4 regions of the Pseudomonas sp. MWU13-2517 genome follow, and region 2 is predicted to be linked to each of the others. Evidence: predicted binding sites of a transcription regulator. Region 2 holds the regulator's gene; each other region holds the start of a gene.
What was found. The regulator FliA, encoded in region 2, starts transcription of late flagellar genes. The targets are predictions, from matches to a motif close to CTAAAGTTTNNNNNNNNNNNGCCGNTAA.

Region 1 (5,133 bases), on a different contig from region 2:
CAGCCGGGTGACCGGTTGGGGTTTTTTGGTTTTGCGGGCTGCGATTTCAAACCTGAAAGTGTTTCACCATCGTATTCAGCTCATGCGCGAGGCTGGCGAGGGATTGCGAAGCGCTGGTGGTTTGGGTCGAACCTTCCGCGGACTGAATCGACAGTTGCTGGATATTCAGCAAATTGCGGTCGACCGCCCGAGCAACGTCGGCTTGCTCGGCCGCAGCGGTGGTGATGACCAGGTTGCGGTCGTTGATCTCATTGTTGGCTACCAGAATATCCGCCAGTGCCTGTTGTGCCAGCTCGGCCAGTGACAGGGTTTGCTGGGTCATGCTGCTGCTGTCGAGCATGGTCTTGACGGTGCTGGCAGTGTTGGACTGAATACTGCCGATCATGTGTTCGATTTCCTGGGTCGACTGAGCGGTGCGATGAGCCAGGGCGCGGACTTCGTCGGCGACTACTGCAAAACCGCGACCGGCCTCGCCCGCACGGGCGGCTTCGATGGCCGCGTTCAACGCCAGCAGGTTGGTTTGTTCGGCGATGGTGCGGATAACATCCAGTACCTTGCCGATATCCTTGGCTTGTTCGGCCAGGCTACCCACTTGCTCGGAGCTGACTTCAACGCCACGGGTCAGTGCCAGGATGGCATCCAGGGCTTCCACCATGCGTTGCTGGCCTTTCAAGGCAATGCTGCGCGACTCCTGGGACAGGTCGGAAGTTGATGCGGCGTTCCTCGCGACCTCTTCAATAGCGCTAGTCATCTCGGTGACGGCCGTAGCGGCCTGTTCGATTTCGCCATGCTGCTGCCGCAAGTCGCGGCTGCCTTCGGCGGTCACGGCATTCAGTTCTTCGGCGGCTGCGGCGAGTTGGCTGGATGAACCGGTAATTTGCCGCAAGGTCTGCACCAGGTTGTTACGCATCGTCTCCTGCGCCCTGAGCAGGCGAGTGGCCTCGTCATTGCCCGTTGGGTTGATGGGCTGGGTGAGATCGCCCTTGGCGATGGTTTCGGCTACCAGCACCGCTTCGTTGATGGGGCTGGTGATGCTGCGGGTCAGCAGCCAGGCAACCAGTAAAGTGCCGCCACTCACCAGCAGGATGACGAGTGCGATGCCCTTCACGGCGTGTTGATAAGCGTCAACCGAGGTCAAACCCGCTTGTTCCGCACCTTTATTGGCGAGGTCGATCAGTTGGTCGAAGTTCTTGGTCATGTGCTCGTAGCTTTCCCGGATGCTGTTGAGAAAGTCGCGGGCGCCGGTCTTGTCGCCTGAACGTGAGCGTTTGAGCATCTCGGCGTGGTTCTTCGCATACGCTTCCAGGCTCTGGTTGAAAGCGTCGAGGCGGGATTTCTCCTCGGCGGTGTTCAGGAGCCCCGCGTATTGCGCCAACTGTTCCTTGACGGCCTTCAGGCGCCCAGCGGATTTGTCTTCGTAGGTCTGCATGTCTGCATCGCTTGAGGACAGGATGTGCGCCATTTCCCCCAGGCGGAAACGGTCGAGCGAGGCATTGGCCAGGGCCAGCAGTCGGACGCGCTGCAGCCAGTTGTTCTGTATGTCGGCAGCCTGGGACTGCACTTCGCCGATCTGCTTGAGGGCGAACAGGCCGAGAAACACACTCAGTGACGCAATAGCAGCGAAGCCGATGAAGGCTCTGGCTGCGATTCTTATATTTCTCAGGAACATGGGATTGTCGCTCGGGCTGGAAACGCGTTGGAGAGCAGGGTCGGGCGGGTGTCCCGGGGAGGAACAGCAAGATCGCCACATCAGATAGTCGGCGGGAGGAGGGAAGTCTTTAGGGCCTTAAAGACAAAGCATCGGCAGATCGTGCCAGGTTGCCGCGGCGCCGTTGTGAAACAACACGCGACCGGGGCTATGTGAACATCTGGATGTGGGGCGGGGGGACTGGATGAGAGGGAAAGAGCAGGAGCCGGCTACCGGCTCCTGCAACGGGCTCAGGCTTTCTTGCGACTGGCCATCGCCGTCACCGCATAGCCGATACAGGCGGCCAGGATCGATCCGGTCAGGATTCCCATTCGGTCTTCACCCGCGAACTCGCTGGCGCCCGGCACGAACGCCAGGGAGCCGACGAACAGGCTCATGGTGAAGCCGATGCCGCACAGGATCGCCACACCGAATACCTGGCCCCAGTTGGCGCCGCTGGGCAGGGCGGCGAGGCCGGTCTTGATGGCGAGCCAGGTGAGGCCGAACACGCCCAAGGTCTTGCCGATCAACAAGCCTGCGGCAATACCCAGGGGTACGTGGTGGGTGAAGCTGTCCAGGCTGACGCCCGCGAGAGATACACCGGCATTGGCAAATGCGAACAGCGGCAGGATGCCGTAGGCCACCCAGGGATGCAGGGCGTGTTCCAGGGTCAGCAGGGGCGAGGGTTCGGCATTTTTGGTGCGCATCGGGATGCAGAATGCCAGGGTCACGCCGGCCAGGGTGGCGTGCACGCCACTCTTGAGCACGCACACCCACAGGATCAGGCCAACGATCAGGTAGGGGCCCAGCTTGATCACACCCAGGCGGTTCATCGCGATCAACGCAATCAGGCAAGCGCCCGCGCCCGCCAGTGAGGCACCGGACAGATCGGCGGAGTAGAACAACGCGATGACGATAATGGCACCGAGGTCATCGATGATGGCCAAGGTCATCAGGAACAGTTTCAGCGACACCGGTACCCGCTTGCCCAGCAGCGCCAGGACGCCCAGGGCAAAGGCGATATCGGTGGCCATGGGGATCGCCCAGCCGGACATGGCGGCAGGGTAGTCCTTGTTGATCGCCCAGTAGATCAGCGCCGGCACCACCATGCCGCCAATGGCCGCGGCACCGGGCAACACCACTTGCGACGGCTTGGACAGATGACCGTCGAGGAGTTCTCGTTTCACTTCCAGGCCGATCAACAGGAAGAACAGGGCCATCAGGCCGTCGTTGATCCACAGCAGGGCGGGTTTGGCGATTTTCAGCGCGCCGATCTGTGCCACCACCGGCACCTCGAGAAAGGCGTTATACAGGTGCGACAGCGGAGAATTGTTAACGATCAGCGCCAAGGCGGCAGCGGCGATCAACAACAGACCGCTGGCGGCTTCCAGTTGGAAGAAACGGGTGAAAGTGCTACGCAGAGGCAAGGTTGCTCTCCAATCCAAGGTTCAATAGGTGGGTACCCTAACCCGTACCGTTAGTTGTTAAAACAAAAGTTATATTCTTATTTGTTATAAGCGAGGGGCAGGACCGGGACTGCGCCAAAGCCTAGCAATTGTGTGTCTAATTGAGTCCTCACTGTATCTGTGTGCAGTGTAGGAAACCCCCTAGAATTCGGCTGAAATCTTTAGAGAACCATCTTATGAGCGACCACCGTACCTGGGCCCGCGAAGCCATTCGCATCATTGAAGCGGACTTCCAGCGCAGCGCCGACACGCACCTGATCCCGTTGCCATTGCCGGGTCTTCCGGGTATCGAGTTGTACTTCAAGGATGAGTCCAGCCACCCCACGGGCAGCCTGAAACATCGGCTGGCCCGGTCACTGTTTCTGTACGCGCTGTGTAATGGTTGGCTCAAGCCGGGCGCACCGGTGATCGAGGCCTCCAGCGGTTCGACGGCCATCTCGGAAGCCTATTTTGCCCGCCTGCTTGGCCTGCCGTTCATTGCGGTCATGCCGGCTACCACGTCCCAGGAAAAGATCGCCCAGATCGCCTTCTATGGTGGCAAAAGTCATTTGGTACAGGATCCGACGCAGATCTACGCCGAGTCCGAACGCCTGGCGAAGGAAAGCGGCGGTCACTTCATGGACCAATTCACCTACGCCGAGCGGGCCACGGACTGGCGGGCGAATAACAACATTGCCGAATCGATCTTCCAGCAGATGCGTTTCGAGCATCACCCGGAACCGAGCTGGTTGATCTCAAGCCCCGGCACCGGGGGTACCATCGCGACGCTGGGACGCTATGTGCGTTACCGCCAGCATTGCACGCGGGTGCTGTGCGCGGATGCCGAGCGTTCGGTATTTTTCGACTTTTATCAAAGCGGCGACGCCAGTTTGCGCCTGGACTGTGGCTCTCGGATCGAAGGGATTGGTCGGCCACGGGTCGAGGCGTCGTTTTTGCCCAAGGTGATTGATGCGATGGTCAAGGTGCCGGATGCTTTGTCGCTGGCGGCCATGCATTACCTGGCCGAGCGTCTGGGGCGTCGGGTCGGCGGCTCCAGCGGGACCAATCTGGTTGGCGCCCTGGTGGCGGCGCAGCAGATGAAAGCGGCGGGAGAGTCGGGGTCGATCGTGGCGATCTTGTGCGATGGGGGAGAGCGTTATGCCACCACGTATTACGACCAAGCGTGGCTGGCAGCCCAGGGATATGCATTGGAAGGGCTTATTGCCGCGGTTGCGGCCAGTGTCGAGCGAGGCGAGCCGTTGCCGGATAGCATCCTGCGCGCAAACATCTGAGAAAGGCTGCAAAGCTGCAAGAAAGAACAGGCTCAATACCGGCTTTGACTTGCAGCTTTCAGCTAAAAACTCGCAACTTCAGCCTTGGCTGCCCAACATATCCCGCGCCAACGCCTCGGCAATCCGAATGCCGTCAACACCCGCCGACAGAATCCCACCGGCGTAACCCGCGCCCTCGCCGGCCGGGAACAGGCCTTTTACGTTCAAACTCTGCAACGACTCGTTACGGGTAATCCGCAACGGCGACGAAGTGCGGGTCTCGATACCCGTCAGCACCGCATCGTGCAGCGAGTAGCCTTTGATCTGCTTTTCGAATGCCGGCAAGGCTTCGCGGATGGCCTCGATGGCGAAGTCCGGCAGGGCCAGGGCCAAATCACCCAGTGCTACGCCGGGCTTGTAGGACGGTTCCACACTGCCAAGGGCCGTGGAGGGCTTGCCGGCGATGAAATCACCCACCAGCTGCGCCGGCGCTTCATAGTTGCTGCCGCCGAGGATGTAGGCGTGAGACTCCAGGCGCTCCTGCAACTCGATACCGGCCAGCGGGCCACCTGGGTAGTCCACTTCAGGCGTGATGCCGACCACGATGCCGGAGTTGGCATTGCGTTCGTTACGCGAGTACTGGCTCATGCCGTTGGTGACCACGCGGTTTGGCTCGGACGTTGCTGCGACTACTGTTCCGCCCGGGCACATGCAGAAGCTGTAGACCGAA
Region 2 (5,133 bases):
CCGGGTGTGCTGTCGCTGTCGCAATTGCTCAAGGTGCTGCAGGCGCTGCTCGCCGAGCAAGTGCCGGTGCGCGACATTCGCAGCATCGCTGAGGCCATCGCCAACAATGCCGCCAAGAGTCAAGATACTGCCGCTCTGGTGGCGGCCGTGCGCGTCGGCTTGTCCCGCGCCATCGTGCAAAGCATTGTAGGCATTGAGTCCGAGCTGCCTGTGATCACCTTGGAACCAAGGTTGGAACAAATATTGCTCAATAGTATCCAGAAGGCCGGACAAGGCCAGGAAGAGGGCGTCCTGCTGGAGCCAAGCATGGCTGAAAAGCTCCAGCGCTCGTTGATCGAAGCGGCGCAGCGTCAGGAAATGGCGGGCAATCCGGTGATTCTGCTGGTGGCTGGCCCGGTTCGAGCGATGTTGTCGCGCTTTGGACGCTTGGCAGTACCGAATTTGCACGTTTTGGCTTATCAGGAAATTCCTGACAACAAGCAAGTGACTATCGTCGCGACAGTAGGGCCCAACGGCTGAGGGTAGTGGGTTATGCAAGTTAAGCGTTTTTTCGCCGCCGATATGCGTCAGGCCATGAAACTGGTCCGTGATGAGCTGGGCGCCGATGCCGCGATTATCGGTAACCGTCGCATTGCCGGCGGTGTCGAGCTGACGGCTGCCCTGGATTACACCCCCTCGGCGTTGGCGCCGCGCGTGCCGAACATGGAACTGGAAGACGAGCTGCGCAAGACCGCCTCGCGCATTGTGTCGGCCCAGGCTGAACTGAGCATGCGCAGCGACAGCGATGCTTCCACCAATCGCCAATTATTCGCCGGCCTGCCGCTGACGGCCGCTGAGCCGCTGGTCGAGCCGACTTTCGTCGAGCCGCCACGTCCCGCCGCGCCAGCCCCGGCTGCTGCTGTCGATCAGCGTGTGTTCGACTCGATGCGCTTCGAACTCAATGGTCTGCGTGAACTGCTTGAAGTGCAGCTGGGTTCATTGGCCTGGACACAACTGCAAGGCAGCAAGCCGCAACAAGCCAACCTGTGGCGTCGCTTGCAGCGTATCGGCCTGTCGGGGCCGTTGTCCCGCGACCTGTTGGCGCTGACTGCCGAAGTCGAAGAACCGCGCCAGGCGTGGCGCATGTTGCTGGCCCACTTGGCCCGCATGATCGTCACTCCGGAGCTCGAGCCCCTGGAAGAGGGCGGTGTGATCGCTATGGTCGGCCCCGCCGGCATGGGCAAGACCACCACTCTGGCCAAGCTGGCCGCCCGTTATGTCCTCAAGTACGGTGCTTCGAGCATCGCACTGGTGAGCATGGACAGTTATCGCATTGGCGCCCAGGAACAGCTCAAGACCCTGGGCCGTATCCTGAACGTGCCGGTGACCCACGTCGACCCGGGCCAGTCCCTGGCCAACGCCCTTGACCCGCTGTTGCGCAAGCGCGTGGTGTTGATCGATACCGCCGGCCTGCAAGCCAGCGATCCGGCGCTGCGCATGCAATTGGAAAGCCTGGCCGGGCGTGGCATCAAGTCGAAAAATTACCTGGTGCTTGCAACCACCAGCCAGAAACAGGTTCTTACCGCTGCGTACCATAGCTACAAGCGCTGCGGCCTGGCCGGTTGCATCCTCACCAAACTCGACGAAACTGCAAACCTGGGCGAGGTGTTGAGCCTGGCTATCGGGCATGAATTACCGGTCGCCTACCTGACCGACGGGCCGCGGATTCCAGATGATTTGCATCTGCCGCGTCGTCATCAGCTGGTCAGCCGTGCTGTCAGTGTGCAAATGCAAGAAGAGCCTAGCGAGGAAGCGATGGCTGATATGTTCGCCGACCTTTACCACAACCCGGCAAAACGGGTGGGGTGAGGCATGATGAGCACTGTGAAATGTATCTACATTGATGGTCTGCAAGCGATTCGCGCGACCACGCCATGTAGCCTGCGTCTAAGCAAGACAAGGTAAAGAAATAAAATGGGCAGCATGCATCCTGTACAGGTGATCGCGGTGACCGGCGGCAAAGGTGGCGTCGGGAAAACTAACGTGTCGGTGAATTTGTCCCTGGCCCTGGCAGAGCTTGGCCGTCGCGTCATGCTGTTGGATGCTGACCTGGGTCTGGCGAACGTTGACGTTCTGCTGGGGCTGACACCCAAACACACCCTCGCCGACGTGATCGAGGGCCGCTGCGAGCTGCGCGATGTGCTGCTGCAGGGCCCCGGTGGCATTCGCATCGTGCCGGCCGCCTCGGGCACCCAGAGCATGGTGCACCTGAGCCCGGCGCAGCATGCCGGCCTGATCCAGGCGTTCAGCGATATCGGCGACAACCTCGACGTGTTGGTGATCGATACCGCCGCCGGGATCGGCGAATCCGTGGTCAGCTTCGTGCGCGCCGCGCAGGAAGTGTTGCTGGTGGTCTGCGATGAACCCACCTCGATCACCGACGCCTACGCCCTGATCAAACTGCTTAACCGTGACTACGGCATGAACCGCTTCCGGGTGCTGGCCAACATGGCCCAAAGCCCGCAGGAAGGCCGAAACCTGTTCGCCAAGTTGACCAAGGTCACGGACCGTTTCCTCGATGTGGCCTTACAATACGTTGGCGCAGTTCCCTACGACGAGTCGGTGCGCAAGGCTGTGCAAAAGCAGCGTGCAGTCTATGAAGCGTTTCCTCGTTCCAAGTGCGCGCTGGCGTTCAAGGCGATTGCCCAGAAGGTCGATACCTGGCCGTTGCCCGCCAACCCGCGTGGGCATCTGGAGTTTTTCGTCGAGCGATTGGTGCATCAGACGAGCGCAGGACCGGTGCTATGACATCCAGCGGCTACAACCTTTACAAAAAATCGGCGCGTGACAGTCAAGGCGAATTGATCGAGCGTTACGCGCCCCTGGTCAAGCGCATCGCCTACCACCTGCTGGCGCGTCTGCCGGCCAGTGTGCAGGTGGAGGACCTGATCCAGGCCGGCATGATCGGCCTGCTCGAAGTGTCGACCAAATACGACGCGAGCAAAGGCGCGAGTTTCGAGACCTATGCGGGTATCCGTATCCGTGGTGCGATGCTCGATGAAGTGCGTAAAGGGGATTGGGCGCCGCGTTCGGTACATCGCAATACGCGAATGGTCAGTGACGCAATTCGCGCAATTGAAGCAAAAACCGGTCGCGACGCTAAAGATCATGAAGTTGCGGCCGAACTCCAATTGAGTCTCGATGATTATTACGGGATTTTGAACGATACCTTGGGCAGCCGCCTGTTCAGTTTCGACGACCTGTTGCAGGACGGCGAACACGAAGGGCTGCACGAGGACGGCGCGAGTGCACATCTCGAACCGTCGCGCGACTTGGAAGATGAGCGTTTCCAGGGGGCGTTGGCGGACGCGATTGCCAATTTGCCGGAGCGTGAGCGACTGGTGTTGGCGCTGTACTACGACGAAGAGCTGAACCTCAAGGAAATCGGTGAGGTCCTGGGGGTCAGCGAATCGCGTGTCAGCCAACTGCATAGCCAGTGCGCGGCTCGCTTGCGGGGGCGATTGGGAGAGTGGCGCGCGCGCTGACAGGCAGTGTGGGGACACTGCAGACGCGCCGCGAAAGTCGAAGGCTTTCGCGGGGTCGTGCCGTGGTGCCCTGGGCAGTCCTTTTTTGTGTAACGCCTGTTGATTGAAATGGCGCGTCCAGGTGCTGGGCGCGTTTAAGACTGCTTGGAGGTCGAATTGGACAAGAACATGAAAATCCTCATCGTTGATGACTTCTCAACGATGCGGCGGATCATAAAAAATCTGTTGCGTGACCTTGGGTTCACCAACACGATCGAGGCGGATGACGGCCTGACTGCGATTCCGATCCTCAACAGTGGGGCCATCGACTTTCTGGTAACCGACTGGAACATGCCGGGCATGACCGGTATCGAGCTGCTGCGCCACGTGCGCGCCGATGAAAAACTGCGCAGCCTGCCTGTGCTGATGGTGACCGCTGAAGCCAAGCGTGAACAGATCATCGAAGCCGCCCAAGCCGGGGTCAACGGTTACGTGGTCAAACCATTCACCGCATTGGCCTTGAAAGAGAAGATCGAAAAAATCTTCGAACGCATCGGTCATTGATGCTGCCACGGGGGCGCTATGGAGCAAAATGAAACGTCACAGGGAGACTTTGAGTCGACCCTGAAAAAGCATGCTCTTCAGTTGGTCGAGTGCCTTGAAAAAGGTCAGTTCGGCGACGCAGTGCAGTTAATCCATGAGCTCAACCAGACTCGTGACCGCGGCCTGTATCAGGAAGTGGGCAAGCTGACGCGAGAGCTGCACAGTGCGATCGTCAATTTCCAGATTGACCCGCACATGCCCCAGGCCGAAGAGATTTCGCAAATCACCGATGCCACCGAACGCCTGTCCTATGTGGTCAAGCTGACTGAGGCGGCGGCCAACCGCACCATGGACCTGGTGGAAAACGCCACGCCTCTGGTCACCGGCATGGCCAACGAAGCCCAGGCCCTCAGCGTTGACTGGGGCCGCTTCATGCGCCGGGAAGTGGGCGCGGAAGAGTTTCGTGAGTTGGCGCGTCGGGTTGAAGGTTTCCTGTCGCGCAGTGAGCAGGATAACCGCACGGTTTCCAGCAACCTCAACGACATTCTGCTGGCCCAGGATTACCAGGACCTTACCGGTCAAGTGATCAAGCGGGTGACCCAACTGGTCACCGAAGTGGAAAGCAATTTGCTCAAATTGGTGCTGATGGCCGGCCAGGTCGACCGCTTTGCCGGTATCGAACATGACCGCGCAGCGATCCTTTCGGAAAAAGATCCACAAAAACACCTCGCCAAGGGTGAAGGTCCGCAGATTCATGCCGATAAACGTGAAGACGTCGTATCCGGTCAAGATGACGTAGACGATTTGCTGTCCAGTTTAGGCTTTTAGGTCCTGATAACGGCAAATGACGGTCGCGCCACGCCCCGCAAGGTGCAAGGCCAGGCATGAGGAGAGAGGTTTGGTTTTTCCAAATGAACGACGAATAACGACGGCTTGCGCCTTGCGGGGCGCGATCTGCCATTTGCCGTTATCAGGACCTACAGGAGCACCCACATGAGCTTCGGCGCCGATGAAGAGATCCTTCAGGATTTCCTTGTAGAGGCCGGCGAAATATTAGAGCAACTGTCCGAGCAACTGGTCGAGCTGG
Region 3 (5,133 bases), on a different contig from region 2:
ACGGCTCGGCGCCAGGTTGGCTGAGGGCAGGGAAAACGCGTTCTGGTCGCGCTTGTTCACCGTCGTCGCGCCGCCGGCCCGCGATTCCCCCGGCTCTGCCTGGGTAAACCTGGATGGGGCATCGCAGGCGGTCAGGCTCAAGGCCATCAACGCTGCAGACAGGCGAAAAAGCGAACGGAACATCGAGTTTCCTGAACGAGGGCGCAAAATGAAGCCGCAAAGTCTAACAGGGCAGCGCGGATTGAATAAGAGCAATTATCGTTTGGTGGAACCCGATTCATTCCCGCTAGAATGGCCGCACATTTATTTCTGGAGGTGGCCAATGCAGGCTCTCGACGCTTTGCTCAACCGTGTTTCCGTGCCGCGTTTGCTGGAGCCGGCACCGACCCAGGAGCAGCGCGATGTGCTGTTCGCTGCCGCCATGCGCGCGCCGGACCACGGCCAGTTGCGCCCCTGGCGTTTCCTCACCGTGGAAGGCGCCGCTCGTGAACAAATGGGCAAGTTGTTGGCCGAAGCTGCACGCCTGCAAGATGCCGATGCTCCGCAAGCCGTCATCGACAAAGCCCTGAACGGCCCGTTGCGTGCCCCGTTGGTCGTGGTAGTGATCGCCTGTCTGCAGGAACACTTCAAGGTGCCGAAGTCCGAACAGTTGCTGGCGGCCGGCTGTGCGGCCCATGGCATTCTGTTGGCGGCATACGCCCAGGGGATTGGTGCCGTGTGGCGCACCGGCGAATTGTCCTACTCGGCCCACGTCGCCAAAGGCCTGGGGTTGACGGCGGATGAGGAAGTGATTGGCTTCCTCTACCTGGGCACCCCGCAGAACCCGCCGCGCATTGCACCGAAAGAAGATGTGGCGCCGTTTGTCAGCGCCTGGACCGGTTCGTAGTCAGACCTTGAACTGATCCATCAGCTTCATCTGTTGGCCGGCCAGCGCATTGAGCTGGCTGCTGATGGCCGCCGACTCGGTCGCCTGGCCGGTGAGGGTTTCGGTGACGGTGCGAATCGCCGAGACGTTGCGATTGACCTCTTCGGCCACCGCGCTCTGCTCTTCGGCGGCGCTGGCGATTTGCAGGTTCATGTCGCTGATCACCGTCACCGCATCGCTGATCTTGCCCAGCGCCTGCACGGCCTGATGGATTTGCCCGGCATTGCTCTGGGCCTGCTGCTGGCTTGAATGCATGGTCGCTACCACGCCCCGGGTGCCGCTCTGGATGCGCTCGATCACCAGGCGGATTTCCTCTACCGAGTCCTGGGTGCGTTTGGCCAGGTTGCGTACTTCGTCGGCCACCACCGCAAAACCACGGCCGCTTTCCCCGGCACGCGCCGCTTCGATGGCGGCATTGAGCGCTAACAGGTTGGTCTGCTCGGCAATGCTGCGGATCACTTCGAGCACCGAGCCGATCTGCTCGCTGTTTACCGCCAAGGCTTCCACTTCATTTACCGCCTTGCTGACTTCTTCGGCGAGAGTGGTGATGTCGCGGGTGCTCTTCTCGATGATCGACATGCCTTCACGCGCCGACTGGTCCGCCCCGCGTGCGGCATTGGCGGCATTGGAAGCGCTGTTGGCCACATCATGGGCGGTGGCGCTCATTTCATTGGAGGCCGTGGCCACCTGGTCGATTTCACGGAACTGCACCTGCATGCCTTCGCTGGTCTGGCGTGCAATCTCGGATGACTGATCAGCCGTGCCACGGGCTTCGGTGATGCTTTGCTTGATCTGTGCGATGGTTGGTTGCAGCTTGTCGAGGAAGCGGTTGAACCAGTTCGCCAGTTCGCCCAGTTCATCTTTCCTGGCGTAAGCCAGTCGCTGGGTCAGGTCACCTTCGCCGCTGGCAATATCCTTGAGCATCGCGGCCACATTGTTGATCGGACGGGTGACGCCGGTAGCGGTCAGCCAGATCAGCAGCAAGCCCAGCAGCGCGGCGGCAGCGGCGATCAATAGGGTTTTGACCAGGCCGCTGGCCTGGGCTTCGTCGAGTACCGCTTGCAGCTTCACGTTATCGGCGAGCATCACGCTCTTGGGCAGTTTGATTACCACGCCCCAGTTCTTGGCGTCGGCAATCGGTTTGAACGGGTACACCGCGCGAATCGTATCGTCCTGTTCGCGGATCATAGGGGTGCCGGTGGCCAGCAGTTGCACGATGTCCTTGCCTTCCGTGCCGATGATGTCGATCAGGTTCTTGCCGACCCTGCCGGGTTCGCCGCTGTAGGCGGCGATCAAACCGGTGCTGGAGAGAATCTCCAGGTGCGCCGCACCGTTGAACAGGTCTTTCTGCGCTGCGTCGGTGTTGGCTTGCAAGGCGTTAAGGGCGATGTCGATGCCGACAACGCCGATGACTTTGCCGTCCACGATCAGCGGCAGGGAAATGGTGGTCATCAGCACAGGTTTACCCGCCACGGTGTCTTCGTAGGGGTCAAGCAGGCAAGTGCTACGGCTGTCTCGTGGGCAGGTGTACCAGCTGTTGTAGGGAGTGCCGCTGAGGTTGAGCGTGGTCTTGGTCAGGTCATCTTCAACCATGATGGTGTTCAAGCCTTCACCGCCAGCGCGGCTCCAATAGCTGGAGAAGCGGCCTTTTTCATTGGAGACGCGTGCCTTGTCATCAATGAATTCGCTGTCCTTGCCATCCAGGGCGTTGGGTTCGAACGAGAGCCAGACACCCAACGCTGTTCGGTTGCGCTCGAAGGCGGTCTTCAGGCTCTGATTGAGTTCTTCACGCAGCGCGCCGGCCTCCAGCCCGCGCTTGGCACCGGTGTTGCGCAGGTCTTTGATCTGGTCAGCCAGTGCGGTAATGGCCACCAGGCTGTCGCCGAAGGTTTTCTGCATTTGTGCGGCTTGTTCGCCCGCCTTGGCTTGCAGCAATTGTTCCACGCTGGCGGTGAGCATGCGCGAACTTGAATCGCTGACTAATTTATCGTTCTGGTTGGTGTTGTAGAGGTTGATGCTGACGATGAGCGCGATCACCCCCAGCAGACAGAGTCCGGACAGCAGCACGATTTTCAAGCGGATGGAGAGGGTGTCGAACATAGGTCACTCGTGAATGGACGTGTTGAAAGGCAAGCAAGGCTAGCCAAGTCCATTCGGCGCTATATCCGGAGCATCGGCGCAGTCTGGTGATTCATGAGGAGAAGGCGATGAGTGGTAGGGGAAACCCTGCACGCGGCATTATACGGGGGCTGCGAGCTGTTCCGGGCGCGACCAGATCCACAGGTTGCCCAGGCTCATCCCGGCAATTGCCAGGTAGATCGGCCAACCGTGATCAAGCATCACCAGCATCAGGCCGGCACACAGCAGCATGCTCACGGTGGCGCTGACTTTGGCGCGACGCGTGATGATCTTGCCGTTGCGCCAGTTGAACAGGATGGGGCCGAACAGCCGGTGATTTTCCAGCCAGGCGCTGAGGCGCGGCGAGCTTTTGGTCGCGGCCCAGGCGGCGAGCAGGATGAACTCGGTGGTGGGCAAACCCGGTATGACGATCGCCACCAACCCGATGCCCAGGCTGACATAGGCCAGCAGGCCGAACAGGATCTGGGCGATTTTCGAGGTGGATTGGGTTTTGCCGGTCATAGGTGGGATCACAGAAAATCAGTCTGAAACGAGATCCAAGTGTGGGAGGGGTAGCGCCTCCCACAGTTGATTGCATTCCAATCGGGGCGTCAGGCCAGTTCGGGGGCGCTAGCGTACGCCTGTTCCAGCAGCACGGTGAAGCGCACGAATGCGTCGATCGCACCTTTTTCTACCGCAGCTTCTTCTTCGGCGGTGAATACCAGGCCGTCGAGCGTACGGGTAAAGCGCTTCCAGCCTTCGGCGCGGCCGCCGGCCGGTTCACCCAGGTGGCGGGCACCGAAGGTTTCACTCAGGCCCAGGCCCACGGCGCGCTTGATCAGGAACGCTGCACCCAGCTTGGAGCCTTCCGACACGAACAGCCAGCCCAGGGCTTCGGCTTTGCCTGGGTTCTTCACTGCACCTGCGACCGGTGCCGGCACGTCGGTGTCCAGGTCGCCCAGGTCCAGCCTGGCGGCTTCGGCGCGGCAGCGCTCGGCCAGGTCCGGGACGATTTTGATCAGTTCCGGGTCGTTGTACAGGGCCACCAATTCCGACTGGAACAGGTATTGCGCCACCACGAAACGGGCGAAGTTGGCCTGGGTTTCGAACGGGGCGTGGGCTTTGACCAGGGCGTCGAGCTTGGTGTGTGGCTCGTTGGTGATCTGGTTCAGGCGCTGGGAGCGCAGGCTCGGGCGTTCTGCGGTAGGAGAAGCGGTCATCGAAAAAGTCCTTGAGAAGGGTAGCGCCTTGTGGCTCTAAAGAGAGCCGTTATCAACTAGACGAACAGGAAGACGTGGCACAGTAAAAAATCCTCACCTGCCGGCGATTAATTCCGGCGAGGTGAGGCGCATCGATCAGATGTCCCAGATCAGGTTGATCGCAAAGTTGCGGCCAGGCTGCGTCAGACGGTCCAGGTTGGCCGGGCCGGTCACGGCGGCTTCGCCGACGCTGTCGTAGCTGCGTACGTCATCCCAGTTCCAGTACTTCTTGTCGGTCAGGTTGTAGAGGCCGGCGTTGAGGGTCACGTCCTGGGTGACTTTGTAGTAGCCGGTCAGGTCGAGCACGCCGAACCCTGGAGTCTTGAACGGGCCGTTGCCATCAGGCGCGTGGAAGGTGGTGCTGTCGACGCGATTCTGCCGTTTCACCAAGGTCCAGCTCAGCAGGCCACCGTAGTTGTCCTGGTCGTAGCCCAGGCCGAACACACCCTTGAGCGGGTTGACACTGTTGAGCGGCTCGCCGGTTTCGTCGTTACGGCCGTAGGCGTAGGAAACCGAACCCTGGGTGTACAGACCCTGAGGGGCGCCGAAAGCATCCAGGTTCAGACGGCCCTTTGCTTCTGCGCCCTTGATGGTGGCGCGCTTGATATTGACGGCCTGGAACTGTTCGACGGTGCCGCCGACTACGGCGTTGTCTTCGTCGATGAAGTCGCGGTACTTGTTGTAGAACACCGCGATGTCGAAGGAACCTGCGTCGAACTTGCCACGAATCCCGGTTTCGATGCCTTTGCTGGTTTCCGGCTTGAGGTCCGGGTTGGGCTCTACGGTGTAACCCAGGTTGAGGTTCTCAAAGCGGCCATACAGCGCCTTGGC
Region 4 (5,133 bases), on a different contig from region 2:
GGGTTTTATCGCACCAGGCCTGTACAAGCATGAGAAGCGCATCGCGGTGCCGCTGCTGGTGTCGAGCATCCTGCTGTTCTACACCGGCATGGCGTTCGCCTATTTCCTGGTGTTCCCGCTGATCTTCAAATTCTTCGCCGCAGCCACTCCGGCCGGCGTGGAGATGATGACCGACATCACCAGCTACCTCGATTTCGTGATGACGTTGTTCTTCGCCTTCGGCGTGGCCTTCGAAATTCCGGTGGCCGTGGTGCTGCTGGTGTGGATCGGCGTGGTCGACGTCAAATACCTGAAGAAGATCCGCCCGTACGTGATCATCGGCTGCTTCGTGGTCGGCATGATTCTCACGCCACCGGACATCTTCTCCCAGACGTTGCTGGCCGTGCCCATGTGGATGCTGTTCGAGATCGGCATCCTGTTCGGCAGCCTGATCACCAAGCGCAGCGACCAGCCGGATGACCCACCCGTTGACAACGACCAGCCGCCAGCGACCCAGCCGTGAACCTGCTGCTGCTGGAGGAAGCCGACTTTATCGCGGCCGACCGGGTCATTCTGCGTGATCGACGCCTGGTGCATATGCAGGAAGTCCACCGCGCTGCAGTGGGCGACAGCCTGCGGGTGGGCTGCGTCGGCGGCCTGATGGGCAACGCTCGACTAGTGCGCCTGGAAACGTGCGAGGCCGAGCTGCAAGTCAGCTTCGATCAACCACCGCCGGCCAAACTGCCCCTGACCCTGTTGCTGGCACTGCCACGCCCGAAAATGTTGCGTAGGGTGCTGCAAACCGTCGCTTCCATGGGCGTGCCCAAGGTGGTGCTGGTCAACAGCTACCGGGTGGAGAAGAGCTTCTGGCAAACACCGTTCCTGGAGCCTGAAGCGATCCGTGAGCAACTGATCCTGGGCCTGGAACAGGCACGGGATACGGTGCTGCCCGAGATCATTATCGAAAAGCGCTTCAAGCCGTTCGTTGAAGACCGTTTACCGGCCATGACCGCAGGCACCCTGGGCCTGATCGGCCACCCCGGTGCTTACCCGGCCTGCCCACGCGGGCTGGATGAGCCGGTGACACTGGCCATTGGCCCCGAGGGCGGCTGGATTCCCTACGAAGTGGACCTGCTGACCAAGGCCGGCTTGCAACCGGTGCAACTCGGCGCACGCATCCTGCGCGTGGAAACTGCCGTCACCGCCCTGCTCGCCCGCCTCTTCTAGCGACGAACCGGCATGTTGCAGTGAGCGCCGGCCCTGCGCGGGGCAGGTCCTGGCCAGTACGCCAGGGCCAGCTCGCTCACGACAACTTCAGCCTTTCCTACAGATATCTCCCTGCCAGCCGATAGCCTTTGAATAAGTCCAAGCCTTGTTCCAAAGGAGAGCGCAGCATGTATCGTTGGTTAGCCGAAAAACTGGGGAATGTGAGCGTCAATCGCAAGCTGAGCGTAGGCTTTGGCTTGGTGTTGATTCTGACGCTGTTGATCACCTTCACCGGCTGGACCGGCTTGAGCGACGTGACCAGCCGTGGCGACAAACTGGGGTTTATTTCCAGCCTGAACAGCCTGACCAAAGACCTGCGGTTGGCACGCCTGGACTTCGAAATGCGTCGCGGCGAACAAGGCACGGATGCGGTCAATGGCCTGCTCACGCAGTTGGACAGTGGCCTGAAAACCGCCCAGGGCCTGATCGAACAGCCCAGCGACAAGGCGCTGGTCGAGCAACAACTGGAGGCCCTGAACCAATACAAAAACGCCTTCGCCACCATGGTCCAGGCCGGCCTCAAGCGTGAAGGCGCCCGCAGCCAATTGGGTGACACCGCCGACAATGCGGTGGTCAAGATCAATGAAATCGAAAAAGCCCTGCTGCAAGGTGACAGCGTCACCCAGTTCAATAGCGTGGTGGAGTTGAGCAAACTGATCCAGCAATCGCGCTTCCAGGTTCGCGGCTACACCTACAGCGGCAAGACGGAGGCCGAACAACCTGCCCTGGATGCCATCGACAACGCCCTGAAAAAAATCAGCGACCTGCAAGGCCAGCTACCAGCGCCTTACCAGGCCAACCTGCAAGAAGCCGGCGTGTCGCTGCAAGCCTATCGCGCTGCCGTCAGCCAGTATCGCGACGCTCAAGTCGCCAGCGCGGCCGCCATGGCAACCATGAAGGCCCAAGGCGATATCCTGTTGGGCCATAGCGAAAAACTCACCACCTCGCAAACGGCGGTGCGTGATGCCGACGTGGTGCGCGCCAAACAGCTGTTGCTGCTGGCCACCGTGCTGGCGCTGATTTTCGGCATATTCGCTGCCCTGGCCATTACCCGCCAAATCGTCATCCCATTGAACCAGACACTCAAAGTCGCAGAGCGCGTGGCCTCTGGCGACCTGAGCCACAACCTGGACTCGATGCGCCAGGACGAACTGGGCCAGTTGCAACGCGCCATGCAAAGCATGACCGTGGGCCTGCGCGAACTGATCGGCGGCATCAGCGACGGCGTCACCCAGATCGCCAGCGCCGCCGAACAACTGTCGGCCGTGACCGAACAAACCAGCGCCGGGGTCAATAGCCAGAAGGTCGAAACCGACCAGGTGGCCACCGCCATGAACGAAATGGCTGCCACCGTGCAGGAAGTGGCGCGCAACGCCGAGGAAGCGTCCGAAGCCGCCGTGGCCGCTGACCAACAGGCCCGCGAAGGCGACAAAGTAGTCAATGAAGCCATCAACCAGATCGAGCGCCTGGCCACCGAAGTCGGCAATTCCACAGTCGCCATGGGCGACCTGAAACGCGAAAGCGACAAGATTGGCAGCGTACTCGATGTGATCAAGTCGGTGGCCCAGCAAACCAACCTGTTGGCGCTGAACGCGGCGATTGAAGCGGCACGCGCCGGTGAAGCCGGACGCGGTTTCGCAGTGGTGGCCGATGAAGTACGCAGCCTGGCCCAACGTACCCAGAAGTCCACCGAAGAGATCGAGGAGTTGATCGTCGGCCTGCAAAGTGGCACCCAGCATGTGGCCACCATCCTGGACAACAGCCGTGGCCTGACCGACAGCAGCGTCGACCTGACCCGTCGCGCCGGCAGTGCGTTGGCCAGCATCACCCGCACAGTCTCGGCCATCCAGGCGATGAACTCGCAGATCGCCACCGCCGCCGAGCAGCAGAGCGCCGTTGCCGAAGAGATCAACCGCAGCGTGTTGAATGTGCGCGACGTGTCCGAGCAGACTTCGTCGGCCAGCGAAGAAACCGCCGCATCCAGCGCAGAACTGGCGCGGCTGGGGATCTATTTGCAGACCTTGGTCGGGCGCTTCCGCGTCTGACCGTTTCATCGCGGCGGTCCATCAAGGCCGCCGCAATTTATGAAACTTCCTACGCAGTTATCAGCCCGCCATCACCTCGAATCGTTTTAGCGTTTTAACGGAACGCTTTTTCTGATTGGAGGTTCACCATGTTTTCTCGGCTGACCCACTTGCTGGTCAATGCCAGCGTCCGCATCAAGCTCATCCTGGGATTCGGCCAAGTGCTGGTCCTCAGCTTCCTGATCGCCGTTACCGGCTGGCAAGCCTTGAATACCGCCCTGTACCGATCCAGCAGCCTGACGGTCTTGGGGCAATTGGCCGTCGAGACAGAATCCATGCGCGCTGACCGCATCGTGTACCGCACCCTTACGGACGCCGACAGCCTGGGCAAGATGGCCATGAAGATTGAACGGATCGATGGGCATCTGGGCAACCTTTCAAACCGTTTGAAAGACCCTGTCGACCTGCAACGCTTGCAGGACGCGACGCGATTGGTCGCTGGTTTCAAGGCGGCACTGGCGCAACTGCCACCCTTGATCGAGCAACGCGAGAGTATTCGCCCTTCGCTCAAAAGGACGGCGCTGCAAGCCAGCGAGACGCTCGCGCAACTCGCCAGCGAATTACCCGACCAACAAGACGGGAACGCGCTCGAGACCATCGAACAACTGCGCCAGGCCCTGGAGCAGGCCGAGGATCGCGTCCAGAGCCCCGCATGGGCCGCGCAATCGCTGCAAGCTTACGCCGAGGCCATCGCCAGGACTCTCGACGCGCTGGAAGTCGCACAGGCCGCAGTCGCCACACTGCCTGTCGACTCGGCGCCGCTCAAAACCGAGCTGGTCAACTATCGCGAGCAACTCACCAAGCTCAAGGACGCCCAGCTCAACACTGAGGCCGTGCAAAACCGCTTTGAACAACAACTCAATGAGCTGCGCGAGCAAAACCTCCTGCTGATTGAAAGCCAGAACACCCAGGGTGATCACGAAGCGAGCCACACGCGTCTACTGCTGATCAGCGTCACCGTATCCGCCTTGCTATTGGGCACGCTGGCCGCGTGGTGGATTGCCCGGCAGATTGCCGTACCGCTGCGTGAAATCCTCACCGCTGCCCATCGTGTCGCCGACGGTGACCTGAGCCACGACATCCAGGTGGCGCGACGCGATGAACTGGGCCAATTGCAACGGAGCATCGGGCAGATGACGCGCAACCTGCGCAGCCTGATCAGCAGCATCGGTGACAGCGCGCGGCAGATCGCCAGCGCCGCCGCACAATTATCCACCGTCACCTTGCAGACCCGTACGGGAGTCAACCACCAGAAAGACGAAACCGACCAGGTAGCCACGGCCATGAACGAAATGCTCGCCACCGCCCAGGAGGTAGCGCGACATGCCGAACGGGCGTCGGCCGCCGCCCATGAAGCAGACCAACAGGCCAACGCCGGTGAACAGGTGGTCACGCAGGCGGTGCAGCAGATTGGTCACCTGGCCAATGAAATGGCACTGTCCAGCCGCGCCATGCTCGCACTGCAACAGGAGAGCCAGAAGATCGGCAGTGTGCTGGACGTGATCAAGTCCGTGTCCCAGCAAACCAACCTGCTGGCGCTGAACGCCGCCATCGAAGCGGCGCGCGCCGGGAGTGCCGGTGAAGGGTTTGCCGTGGTCGCCGATGAGGTACGCACCCTGGCGCAACGCACACAGGAATCGGCGGAAGAAATCGAAGGGCTGATCCTTGACGTGAACAAAGGCACCGAGCAGGTGGCGGATATCCTGGACAGCAGCCGAAACCTGACCGACGCCAGCGTCGGCCTGACCCGCGATGCCGGTGATGCGCTGGCGGCCATTGCGCGCACGGTATCGATCATTCAGGA

Region 1: a site for FliA is predicted at 1,755-1,782, ahead of M5B97_RS08375 (methyl-accepting chemotaxis protein). Genes of this name have one in related genera too.
Region 3: a site for FliA is predicted at 3,096-3,123, ahead of M5B97_RS12595 (methyl-accepting chemotaxis protein). Genes of this name have one in related genera too.
Region 4: a site for FliA is predicted at 1,304-1,331, ahead of M5B97_RS25850 (methyl-accepting chemotaxis protein). Genes of this name have one in related genera too.

What each region holds. Positions count from the first base shown of each region.
Region 1 is NZ_JALMFA010000004.1:323,481-328,613, forward strand. It holds gene M5B97_RS08375 (methyl-accepting chemotaxis protein) at 47-1,669, opposite strand; gene nhaA (Na+/H+ antiporter NhaA) at 1,939-3,114, opposite strand; gene M5B97_RS08385 (PLP-dependent cysteine synthase family protein) at 3,330-4,424, shown strand; gene M5B97_RS08390 (NAD(P)/FAD-dependent oxidoreductase) at 4,503-5,133, opposite strand, start outside.
Region 2 is NZ_JALMFA010000005.1:8,139-13,271, reverse strand. It holds gene flhA (flagellar biosynthesis protein FlhA) at 1-519, shown strand, start outside; gene flhF (flagellar biosynthesis protein FlhF) at 532-1,848, shown strand; gene fleN (flagellar synthesis regulator FleN) at 1,954-2,787, shown strand; gene fliA (RNA polymerase sigma factor FliA) at 2,784-3,524, shown strand; gene M5B97_RS08600 (chemotaxis response regulator CheY) at 3,693-4,067, shown strand; gene M5B97_RS08595 (protein phosphatase CheZ) at 4,086-4,874, shown strand; gene M5B97_RS08590 (chemotaxis protein CheA) at 5,040-5,133, shown strand, end outside.
Region 3 is NZ_JALMFA010000007.1:240,553-245,685, forward strand. It holds gene M5B97_RS12585 (di-heme oxidoredictase family protein) at 1-183, opposite strand, end outside; gene M5B97_RS12590 (NAD(P)H nitroreductase) at 323-886, shown strand; gene M5B97_RS12595 (methyl-accepting chemotaxis protein) at 887-3,025, opposite strand; gene M5B97_RS12600 (YbaN family protein) at 3,164-3,565, opposite strand; gene M5B97_RS12605 (biliverdin-producing heme oxygenase) at 3,655-4,263, opposite strand; gene M5B97_RS12610 (TonB-dependent receptor) at 4,399-5,133, opposite strand, start outside.
Region 4 is NZ_JALMFA010000022.1:49,784-54,916, forward strand. It holds gene tatC (twin-arginine translocase subunit TatC) at 1-502, shown strand, start outside; gene M5B97_RS25845 (16S rRNA (uracil(1498)-N(3))-methyltransferase) at 499-1,206, shown strand; gene M5B97_RS25850 (methyl-accepting chemotaxis protein) at 1,374-3,290, shown strand; gene M5B97_RS25855 (methyl-accepting chemotaxis protein) at 3,419-5,133, shown strand, end outside.